Regions from separate parts of the Bacillus sp. SRL543 genome, predicted to be linked through region 1. Evidence: a T-box and tRNA genes for the amino acid it is inferred to sense, from the RefSeq annotation. Region 1 holds a T-box; the other holds one or more tRNA genes.
The links. The T-box of region 1 lies ahead of metG (methionine--tRNA ligase). A T-box ahead of a tRNA ligase gene usually reads a tRNA of that ligase, here a tRNA-Met.

Region 1 (4,387 bases):
CCCCGGTGATGAAAGCCTCTATGGTGACTGCCGCCAAATGGCTGCCGATTGTAAATTGGCCTTCTGATTTGAACTCATCTGTCTCCACCCCGCCGCCTGCAGTAAGCCTTCCATTGATTAAAATTTTTCGGGATAAGAGGCTTCCTCCGATTTTTCCTTTACCGTTTACCTTAATTTCGTCTGAAACAGCTACATCACCTGAAAAGCCGGCGTTTCCGTCGATTGACAGCGTAACCCCTGTGAAGTTTCCGGCGACAGCAGCATGTCCGTTGATTTTAGCTTTTTCAGAAGAAAGGACGTCTCCGTTGAATTGCCCTGAGCCATTGCAATCAAATATGCGGCATTCAAGGTTTCCATTTACGGTGCCTTTTCCGTTCACACTTATTAGATCAAAGCTCCCGCCGTCCGAAGATCCAACTCCATTTATGGACAGTTTCCCTGCTCCTTGTGTAATCATGATAATCTCCTTTTTACAAACATAATTGTTTTTTATATCTTACCATAATGATCAGAAAATTCTTTGGATAATTTTCAATATTTTGATATTTTATGAAACATTTTCTCCACGTCCATCGTATAGAAGCTGAGGTGATAATAATGAGCAAGAATACTATTGTCTTTATAGCTGCCCTGGCGGCTGAAGCTTTAGCCACATGGGCCGTGGCAGCATATTTTTCTGTAAGGTTTATTGAAGTCCTTTTCTTTATTGGTGCCGCATTTGCTGCAGTCACTTTTATTTTTTCAACTAGCGGAGGTTCACCCCAGAGGCATATCAACAGCATGGTGAGCGCCCAAACGGGGATCATCCAGAAAGATGAACCATTTTTCTTCAGAAAGGGCCCAGTTTTTTTTGCATCTCTCATCCTTGCCATCATTGGCTTGGTTTTTTTCGTCCTTCTAATTGCAGGCATCATTCCTCCAGCTTGAAAAAGTGAACTCCCATGCTGCAGCGGCTCAGTTTCGCGGTACGGCTTGCCCGCCTGAGAAGCCGTGATATCCACTGCATCGAAAAAAATGCATTCCCGGCTTACAAGCAAGGAATGCATTTTTTTGTTATAATTCAGTTTTCATGCTTAGCCCCATTTTCGCTAAGGCGTTTTTCAGTGTGCTGTGTGTACTGATTTTACTGAAGTCTATTCCAAGCTGGATAGATGTCATGGCAACTTCAGGCCGGATGCCTGAGATGGTTGTCTTGATGCCAAGCAGGTCAAGGGTCTGCACAATATGATAGATTTGCTGTGCTACCATTGTATCAACAATCGGTACCCCGGACAGGTCGATAAACAAATAAGAAAGCTTTGCTTCTGTGCACTGAAGGGGCACGCTCTCAAGGATTGCTTTTGCTCTTTCTGTATCAATATCCCCTATTAAAGGAAGAACACCGATGGACCCGATGATGGGGATGATCGGGGCGCCCAGCTGATGGATGAGATCCTGTTGTGCTCTCAGCCTGTTTCTTGTAATTTTATAATACTGTTCGGCAAACTTCTGCGCGAGAATGTCAAAAGCTGAATGAATGATCAGACTCCACTGGAGGATATCATCCTTGGCAATTTCATCTTTCTCTCTCGCGAATTCTTCAACAAAGCTCCAATATGTATCTCTCACTTTGCTTAATGCTGAAATCACCTCATAGATCGGAGTATCGGTATCTGCCCTGCTTTCAGCTACTGTGCTCGCCCACTCTGTGACCAGCTTTTCAAAAATAGTCCGGTCATTCAAAAGGATGGTCGAAACGGTCTTATTAGTGAAGGCATTTTGCTCACGGAGCATTCTTTCAATTTTTTTATCCGCCTCCGCAGAATAAATCGATCCTTTTTCTTTTGCTCTGGTGCTCAGCCATTTGTCAGTAATTCTTTTAGAATTATCACTAAGATATTCAAATAACATCTGGTTTTTCTGCATAATCAGCCTTCCCTTTATCTGGACTATTCTGTAAGAACATTATAAATATCTGCCTTTTGTATGATAAAGGTTTGCTTTTAAACAGTCAAATATTTGCAGTTGCCATTTGCTGTAATAGCCTGGCTCTCCCCTTCCCTTTGAAAATACTGCTGTACATTTATGCTGCAAGTGCATATAATAACCCTTAACTCACTGGCAGACTTTAACTATCAAAATATAAAGGCAATGAAGAGAGAAAGTAGAACAGATCCGTTTTTTTCCAGAGAGCTTCGGCAGGTGAAAAGAAGCAAAAGCGGCTGTTTGAACAATGGTCTCCGAGCCCCGTCCTGAACGCGTTTTTCGTCAGTAGGCTGCGGCAAGTAGTGGTACTTGTTATCAAACCCACAGTATAAGGGCAAAGATTTATGCCCCGTACTTGCAGAGGCCGAAAGGCGAACAAAGGTGGTACCGCGGGCAAGCCCCGTCCTTTTCTATATTTCTATAGGAAAGGACGGGGCTTTTTTATTTGGCCCTGATAGTGCCTCGTTGTTCATTTCTAGCTCATTCGTTTACAACCTTGTTTCACACTCTTTTCAGCGCGGCTCTTTGTTTGAAGTATTCTGCCGGTGTCTAAAATATCAGGAGGCGATTGATCATGGCTATATTCATTGGCGGAGCATGGCCCTATGCAAACGGGTCCCTTCATCTAGGGCATATTGCAAGCCTGCTGCCGGGCGATATTCTGGCAAGGTATTACAGGATGAAGGGCAGAGATGTACTGTATGTATCAGGGAGTGACTGCAATGGCACTCCCATAGCGATCAGGGCAAAGCATGAATGCAAATCTGCGAAAGAGATTGCTGACCGGTATCACAAGGAGTTTACAGAGTGCTTTGAAAAAATGGGTTTTACTTACGATCTTTATACTAGGACAGATGCCCCCCATCACCATCAGACTGTTCAGGAGGTATTTCTTTCACTCTTGGAAAATGGCCATCTTGATTCAAGAACAATTGAACAGACTTATTGCCGGACATGTGTTCAGTTTCTGCCTGACCGGTATGTCGAGGGAACTTGCCCTTCCTGCGGCAGCCATGCACGCGGAGATCAATGCGATGCCTGCTCGGCCATTCTTGAGCCGGCTGACCTTCTTGATAAAGCTTGTAAAATCTGCGGGACACCGCCGGAAATGAAGGAAACCGAACATTATTACTTCAGGCTGAGACATTTTCAGAAGCAGCTTGAGGAGCTGACTGAGGAGGCCAGCTCCCGCCATTTATGGAGGGAAAACAGCAGCAGCCTGACAAGAAGATATTTAACTGAGGGACTTCAGGACAGGGCTGCAACAAGGGATTTGGATGTCGGGGTGCCAGTCCCTGTTGAAGGAATGGAGAAGAAAAAAATATATGTGTGGATTGAAGCGGTGATCGGCTATCTTTCTGCCAGCAGGGAATGGGCCCGCCAGCAGAACAAAGATGACAGCAAGTTCTGGGGTGCCGATGCTATTTCGCATTATGTCCATGGAAAAGACAATATCCCTTTCCATACCATCATTTGGCCAGCCATACAACTAGGAATGGGACTGCCCGGCAAACCTGCACGCATGGTTTCAAGCGAATATCTTACCTTGGAGAAAAAGAAGCTTTCCACAAGCAGGAACTATGCAGTCTGGGTGCCTGACATACTTGAAAGATATGAACCGGATTCTATCAGGTATTTCCTTGCTGTCAATGGCCCTGAAAACAGGGATGCTGACTTTTCCTGGCGGGAATTCATCTACAGCCATAACAGTGAGCTTCTCGGGGCATATGGCAATCTGGTTAACCGGACTTTTAAGTTTATTGAAAAATATCATGGCGGCCTCATACCGGAAGGAAAAATAAGTGAAGCAGTTCAGGGTGATATTAAGCAGCTTTATAAAAAAACCGGGGACATGATTGAAGATGCTAAGCTTAAAGAATCGCTTGAGGAGATCTTCACATTTGTACGCTCTGCCAATAAATACTTTGACAGTGAACAGCCCTGGAAAACGCTTGATACAGACCCGCATAGATGTGCAGATACCTTGCTGACTTGTGTGTATATCATCAAAAATCTGGCCCGGCTCCTGAACCCCTTCCTCCCTTTTTCCAGCATGAAGGTAAACGCTATGCTGAATGCGGATCCGCTGGAATGGAAAGAGGCTGGGATCACAGAAAAAAAGCTAGGAACGGTTGCTCCCCTGTTCCGGCGCATTGAGGAAGGGAGAATTGCAGAGGAGCTGGAAAGGCTGGAAGCAGCCTGTAAGAAATAGCTGCGGAAGGGATTACCTTATGAATATAGAAGTGGCTGAAATTCATCTCTTATCGGATCAACATTCTGTTTCTTCTATTCTCCTTTCGTGCTCCTGCTGAAGCAAAAAGCCTGATTTCTTCGTCAGAATGAGGCAGCACCCCTGCTACAGGGGTGGGCTTGCCGTTTTCATTTACGGCAACCATGGTTAAAAAGGATTCGGTCGTCAACG
Region 2 (4,387 bases), 1.4 Mb from region 1:
AGGACTTAACCACAATTGATTACTCTGTCATTCTTCTTCTTCAACATTATCTAGTTTTGAGTGAATAAAATTTTAAAATTCCTCTTGCAAAATAATAAAAAGACGGTATAATAATACTTGTCTTGAAAAAATAGTCTGGTGGCAATAGCGAGAAGGTCACACCCGTTCCCATACCGAACACGGAAGTTAAGCTTCTCAGCGCCGATGGTAGTTGGAGGTTCTCCTCCTGTGAGAGTAGGACGCTGCCGGGCTTTAATATGGAGGATTAGCTCAGCTGGGAGAGCATCTGCCTTACAAGCAGAGGGTCGGCGGTTCGATCCCGTCATCCTCCACCATATTTGCCGGTTTAGCTCAATTGGTAGAGCAACTGACTTGTAATCAGTAGGTTGGGGGTTCAAGTCCTCTAGCCGGCACCAGTTTCAAATGAGCCATTAGCTCAGTCGGTAGAGCATCTGACTTTTAATCAGAGGGTCGAAGGTTCGAGTCCTTCATGGCTCACCATTCAATCTCTAATAATGAATTATGCGGGTGTGGCGGAATTGGCAGACGCACCAGACTTAGGATCTGGCGCCGCAAGGCGTGGGGGTTCGACTCCCTTCACCCGCACCAATTTAATATGCGGAAGTAGTTCAGTGGTAGAACATCACCTTGCCAAGGTGGGGGTCGCGGGTTCGAATCCCGTCTTCCGCTCCAGAGATTGCCGGGGTGGCGGAACTGGCAGACGCACAGGACTTAAAATCCTGCGGTAGGTGACTACCGTACCGGTTCGATTCCGGTCCTCGGCACCATTAAAAACATTTTAATTATGCGCCCGTAGCTCAATTGGATAGAGCGTCTGACTACGGATCAGAAGGTTATGGGTTCGACTCCTTTCGGGCGCGCCATACTATTAATGTAATGAAAGCAAGAATATTAGCCAACGAGTGAACACCTGACTGCTAATTGCAGGATGATGTGAATAAGGAAGCAATGAAGCAATTCGACGCTTATCATTTGCATGACGGGGAGTAGCTCAGCTTGGTAGAGCACTTGGTTTGGGACCAAGGGGTCGCAGGTTCGAATCCTGTCTTCCCGACCATTTGAAATTCTATATGGGGCCTTAGCTCAGCTGGGAGAGCGCCTGCTTTGCACGCAGGAGGTCAGCGGTTCGATCCCGCTAGGCTCCACCATATAACCTTATGAGAATACTTGATTTGGCGGTGTAGCTCAGCTGGCTAGAGCGTACGGTTCATACCCGTGAGGTCGGGGGTTCGATCCCCTCCGCCGCTACCAAATTAAGGACCTTTAGCTCAGCTGGTTAGAGCAGACGGCTCATAACCGTCCGGTCGTAGGTTCGAGTCCTACAAGGTCCACCATTCACTTTAATATGGAGGTATACCCAAGTCTGGCTGAAGGGATCGGTCTTGAAAACCGACAGGCGGGTAACACCGCGCGGGGGTTCGAATCCCTCTACCTCCTCCATTATACTTTTAAATCACTTTTATCGTCGCGGGGTGGAGCAACAAGCAATTCTCCACTGAAAAGACTGCGAGTTGTACCGGTTGAGCTGCTTCTTGGTTCACTTCCTGAGACCGGGACAGTCCTTTGCAAGCAATATTCAGGAAACAGGAAAGATTATATTTTATCGTCGCGGGGTGGAGCAGTCCGGTAGCTCGTCGGGCTCATAACCCGAAGGTCGCAGGTTCAAATCCTGCCCCCGCAATACCTGGTCCTCAGTGCAGTAATGAGCAGCACTGCGATGAATATGCTTCGAGTGATCATGACGGATTTTCTTGCCGTTCCATCTGGAAGAGGAAGAAACAGTCCTGAAGGATACTCGGGCATAATTCAGACCTTATTTTATAAACTGGTCCCGTGGTGTAGCGGTTAACATGCCTGCCTGTCACGCAGGAGATCGCGGGTTCGATTCCCGTCGGGACCGCCATTATTTATTTAGAAAAGCAATACCCAGTATGGCTCAGCAGCTCAGTCGGTAGAGCAGATTGCTACCTTCATTGAACAGCTTCTGCGGCAATCTGCAAAAAAGTTCGCAAGAACTTTTGAGCAAAGGACTTATGAAATATTGTTTTAGGAAATTACTTTATTTGGCTCAGTAGCTCAGTCGGTAGAGCAAAGGACTGAAAATCCTTGTGTCGGCGGTTCGATTCCGTCCTGAGCCACCATTTATTTTTTGTGAAAAAGCATTGAATTGTGGCGGTTGTGGCGAAGTGGTTAACGCATCGGATTGTGGTTCCGACATTCGTGGGTTCGATTCCCATCAGTCGCCCCATAAAATATGCGGGTGTAGTTTAATGGTAAAACCTCAGCCTTCCAAGCTGATGTCGTGGGTTCGATTCCCATCACCCGCTCCAAAAGTGGGCCTATAGCTCAGCTGGTTAGAGCGCACGCCTGATAAGCGTGAGGTCGATGGTTCGAGTCCATTTAGGCCCACCATTCCGCAGTAGCTCAGTGGTAGAGCATTCGGCTGTTAACCGAACGGTCGCAGGTTCGAGTCCTGCCTGCGGAGCCAATATGGGGAAGTACTCAAGTGGCTGAAGAGGCGCCCCTGCTAAGGGTGTAGGTCGGGCAACCGGCGCGAGGGTTCAAATCCCTCCTTCTCCGCCATAAGGCCCCTTGGTCAAGCGGTTAAGACACCGCCCTTTCACGGCGGTAACACGGGTTCGAATCCCGTAGGGGTCATACAAAAAAGCTGTCAGCAAATGCTGGCAGCTTTTTTGTATGCATCTTTTCTGAATCATTGTGTTTAATCGGGAAGTTCTTCGTTTTTTTGCAGCCGGTTTCCCGGATTATTTAAATCTATTTCTGATGCAATCCCTGTATAGGGCCCCCTGAACATATCTCCCGTCGCAAGGATTTTTCCATCTGCAGGCCCGAACAGAGGCAGCCTTTCTCCGGCTTCTTGCTTTTCCCTGAGAAGAAACTCTTCTTCTTGATTTGCCATCTTCAATCCCCCCTTCATAAAAACATATGCTTATTATAGGCATTTTCCTTGAAAACCAACTCAAGTTTACAAAATTAATCGAATTATAAGAGAAAATATCGAAAAATTTAAAATTTTTTTACAAGGTATTTTTATGAATAAGACGAATATAAAAAGAAAGTCGATGATTTTTAAATCTGTTGGAGAGAAGGATGGCTGTGAAAACGATGTTTCCCACTGACTATCAAATGCATTTATTTCATGAAGGCACCCTTTTTGACAGCCACCGCCTTTTTGGTGCCCACTTGATACATGAAGAAGGCAAAATCCTCACCAGATTTGCTGTATGGGCTCCAAATGCTAAGGAGGTCAGGGTTGTTGGGGACTTTAACAGCTGGAATGGGGAAGGTTTCAAATTACATAGAATGAATAATGAAGGGGTATGGCACATAGTAGTCGAGAAGGATTTGGCAGGCTGCCTCTATAAGTATGAAATATTGACACAAGGAGGCACCAGGCTGCACAAAGCTGATCCATATGCATTCTATTCTGAGAAAAGACCCGGCACTGCTTCAGTCGTATGGCCGCTTGAAGGCTATAAATGGAATGATCAGTCTTGGCTGAAAAGCAGGATGAAGAAAAATACCTTTGCAGAACCGGCTGTCATATATGAAATGCATGCCGGAACGTGGAAACGAAAAAATAATAACAGGCTGATGAATTACAGGGAGCTGGCGGATGAAGTTGTGCCCTATGTCCTTGAACATGGGTTTACACATGTTGAACTGCTCCCTCTTGTCGAGCATCCGCTCGATGCCTCATGGGGCTATCAGGGTACAGGGTATTTTTCCGCGACCAGCCGGTATGGCAAGCCGCAGGATTTAATGTATTTTGTCGACCAATGCCATCAGCATAACATCGGTGTCATTCTCGACTGGGTTCCCGGCCACTTTTGCAAAGATGCCCATGGACTCTATAATTTTGACGGAACCCACCTTTTTGAATATAAGAATGAGAAGGATAGGGAGAATTATGTATGGGGCACTTCAAACTTTGATCTGGGCCGCAAGGAAGTGCAGAGCTTCTTAATCTCCAATGCTTTATTCTGGCTTGAAACCTATCATATAGATGGGTTCAGGATGGATGCTGTATCTAATATCATTTATTGGCCCAATTCGCAAGAACAGCATCAGAATCCGTTTGGAATTGAATTCCTCCGCAAGCTCAACAGCACAATCAGGCAATATGATCCCTCCATTTTTCTAGCAGCTGAAGATTCATCAAATCTCCCGCTGGTGACCTCTCCAGCCCATTATGGGGGCCTTGGCTTTCATTACAAATGGAATATGGGCTGGATGAATGATGTACTGGCCTATATGGAAACCAGTCCAGAGGCAAGAACCGGGAAGCATGGCAATATCACATTTTCTCTTTTATATGCTTTCAAGGAGAATTTTATATTGCCTC

Region 2: it encodes a tRNA-Met, which carries the amino acid that the T-box ahead of metG (methionine--tRNA ligase) is inferred to sense. The anticodon was not compared.

Annotation. Positions count from the first base shown of each region.
Region 1 covers NZ_OZ481794.1:2,487,896-2,492,282, forward strand. The annotation lists gene AC4E8B_RS12510 (polymer-forming cytoskeletal protein) at 1-457, opposite strand, end outside; gene AC4E8B_RS12515 (hypothetical protein) at 471-914, opposite strand; gene AC4E8B_RS12520 (STAS domain-containing protein) at 1,054-1,905, opposite strand; T-box leader at 2,122-2,376, shown strand; gene metG (methionine--tRNA ligase) at 2,540-4,177, shown strand; gene AC4E8B_RS12530 (acyl-CoA thioesterase) at 4,227-4,387, opposite strand, start outside.
Region 2 covers NZ_OZ481794.1:3,893,073-3,897,459, reverse strand. The annotation lists rRNA gene AC4E8B_RS19930 (23S ribosomal RNA) at 1-13, shown strand, start outside; rRNA gene rrf (5S ribosomal RNA) at 135-251, shown strand; tRNA gene AC4E8B_RS19920 (tRNA-Val) at 260-335, shown strand; tRNA gene AC4E8B_RS19915 (tRNA-Thr) at 341-416, shown strand; tRNA gene AC4E8B_RS19910 (tRNA-Lys) at 426-501, shown strand; tRNA gene AC4E8B_RS19905 (tRNA-Leu) at 525-609, shown strand; tRNA gene AC4E8B_RS19900 (tRNA-Gly) at 619-693, shown strand; tRNA gene AC4E8B_RS19895 (tRNA-Leu) at 700-788, shown strand; tRNA gene AC4E8B_RS19890 (tRNA-Arg) at 808-884, shown strand; tRNA gene AC4E8B_RS19885 (tRNA-Pro) at 1,002-1,078, shown strand; tRNA gene AC4E8B_RS19880 (tRNA-Ala) at 1,094-1,169, shown strand; tRNA gene AC4E8B_RS19875 (tRNA-Met) at 1,196-1,272, shown strand; tRNA gene AC4E8B_RS19870 (tRNA-Ile) at 1,279-1,355, shown strand; tRNA gene AC4E8B_RS19865 (tRNA-Ser) at 1,369-1,461, shown strand; tRNA gene AC4E8B_RS19860 (tRNA-Met) at 1,629-1,702, shown strand; tRNA gene AC4E8B_RS19855 (tRNA-Asp) at 1,849-1,924, shown strand; tRNA gene AC4E8B_RS19850 (tRNA-Phe) at 2,087-2,162, shown strand; tRNA gene AC4E8B_RS19845 (tRNA-His) at 2,194-2,269, shown strand; tRNA gene AC4E8B_RS19840 (tRNA-Gly) at 2,278-2,351, shown strand; tRNA gene AC4E8B_RS19835 (tRNA-Ile) at 2,357-2,433, shown strand; tRNA gene AC4E8B_RS19830 (tRNA-Asn) at 2,435-2,509, shown strand; tRNA gene AC4E8B_RS19825 (tRNA-Ser) at 2,514-2,604, shown strand; tRNA gene AC4E8B_RS19820 (tRNA-Glu) at 2,608-2,679, shown strand; gene AC4E8B_RS19815 (hypothetical protein) at 2,744-2,941, opposite strand; gene glgB (1,4-alpha-glucan branching protein GlgB) at 3,133-4,387, shown strand, end outside.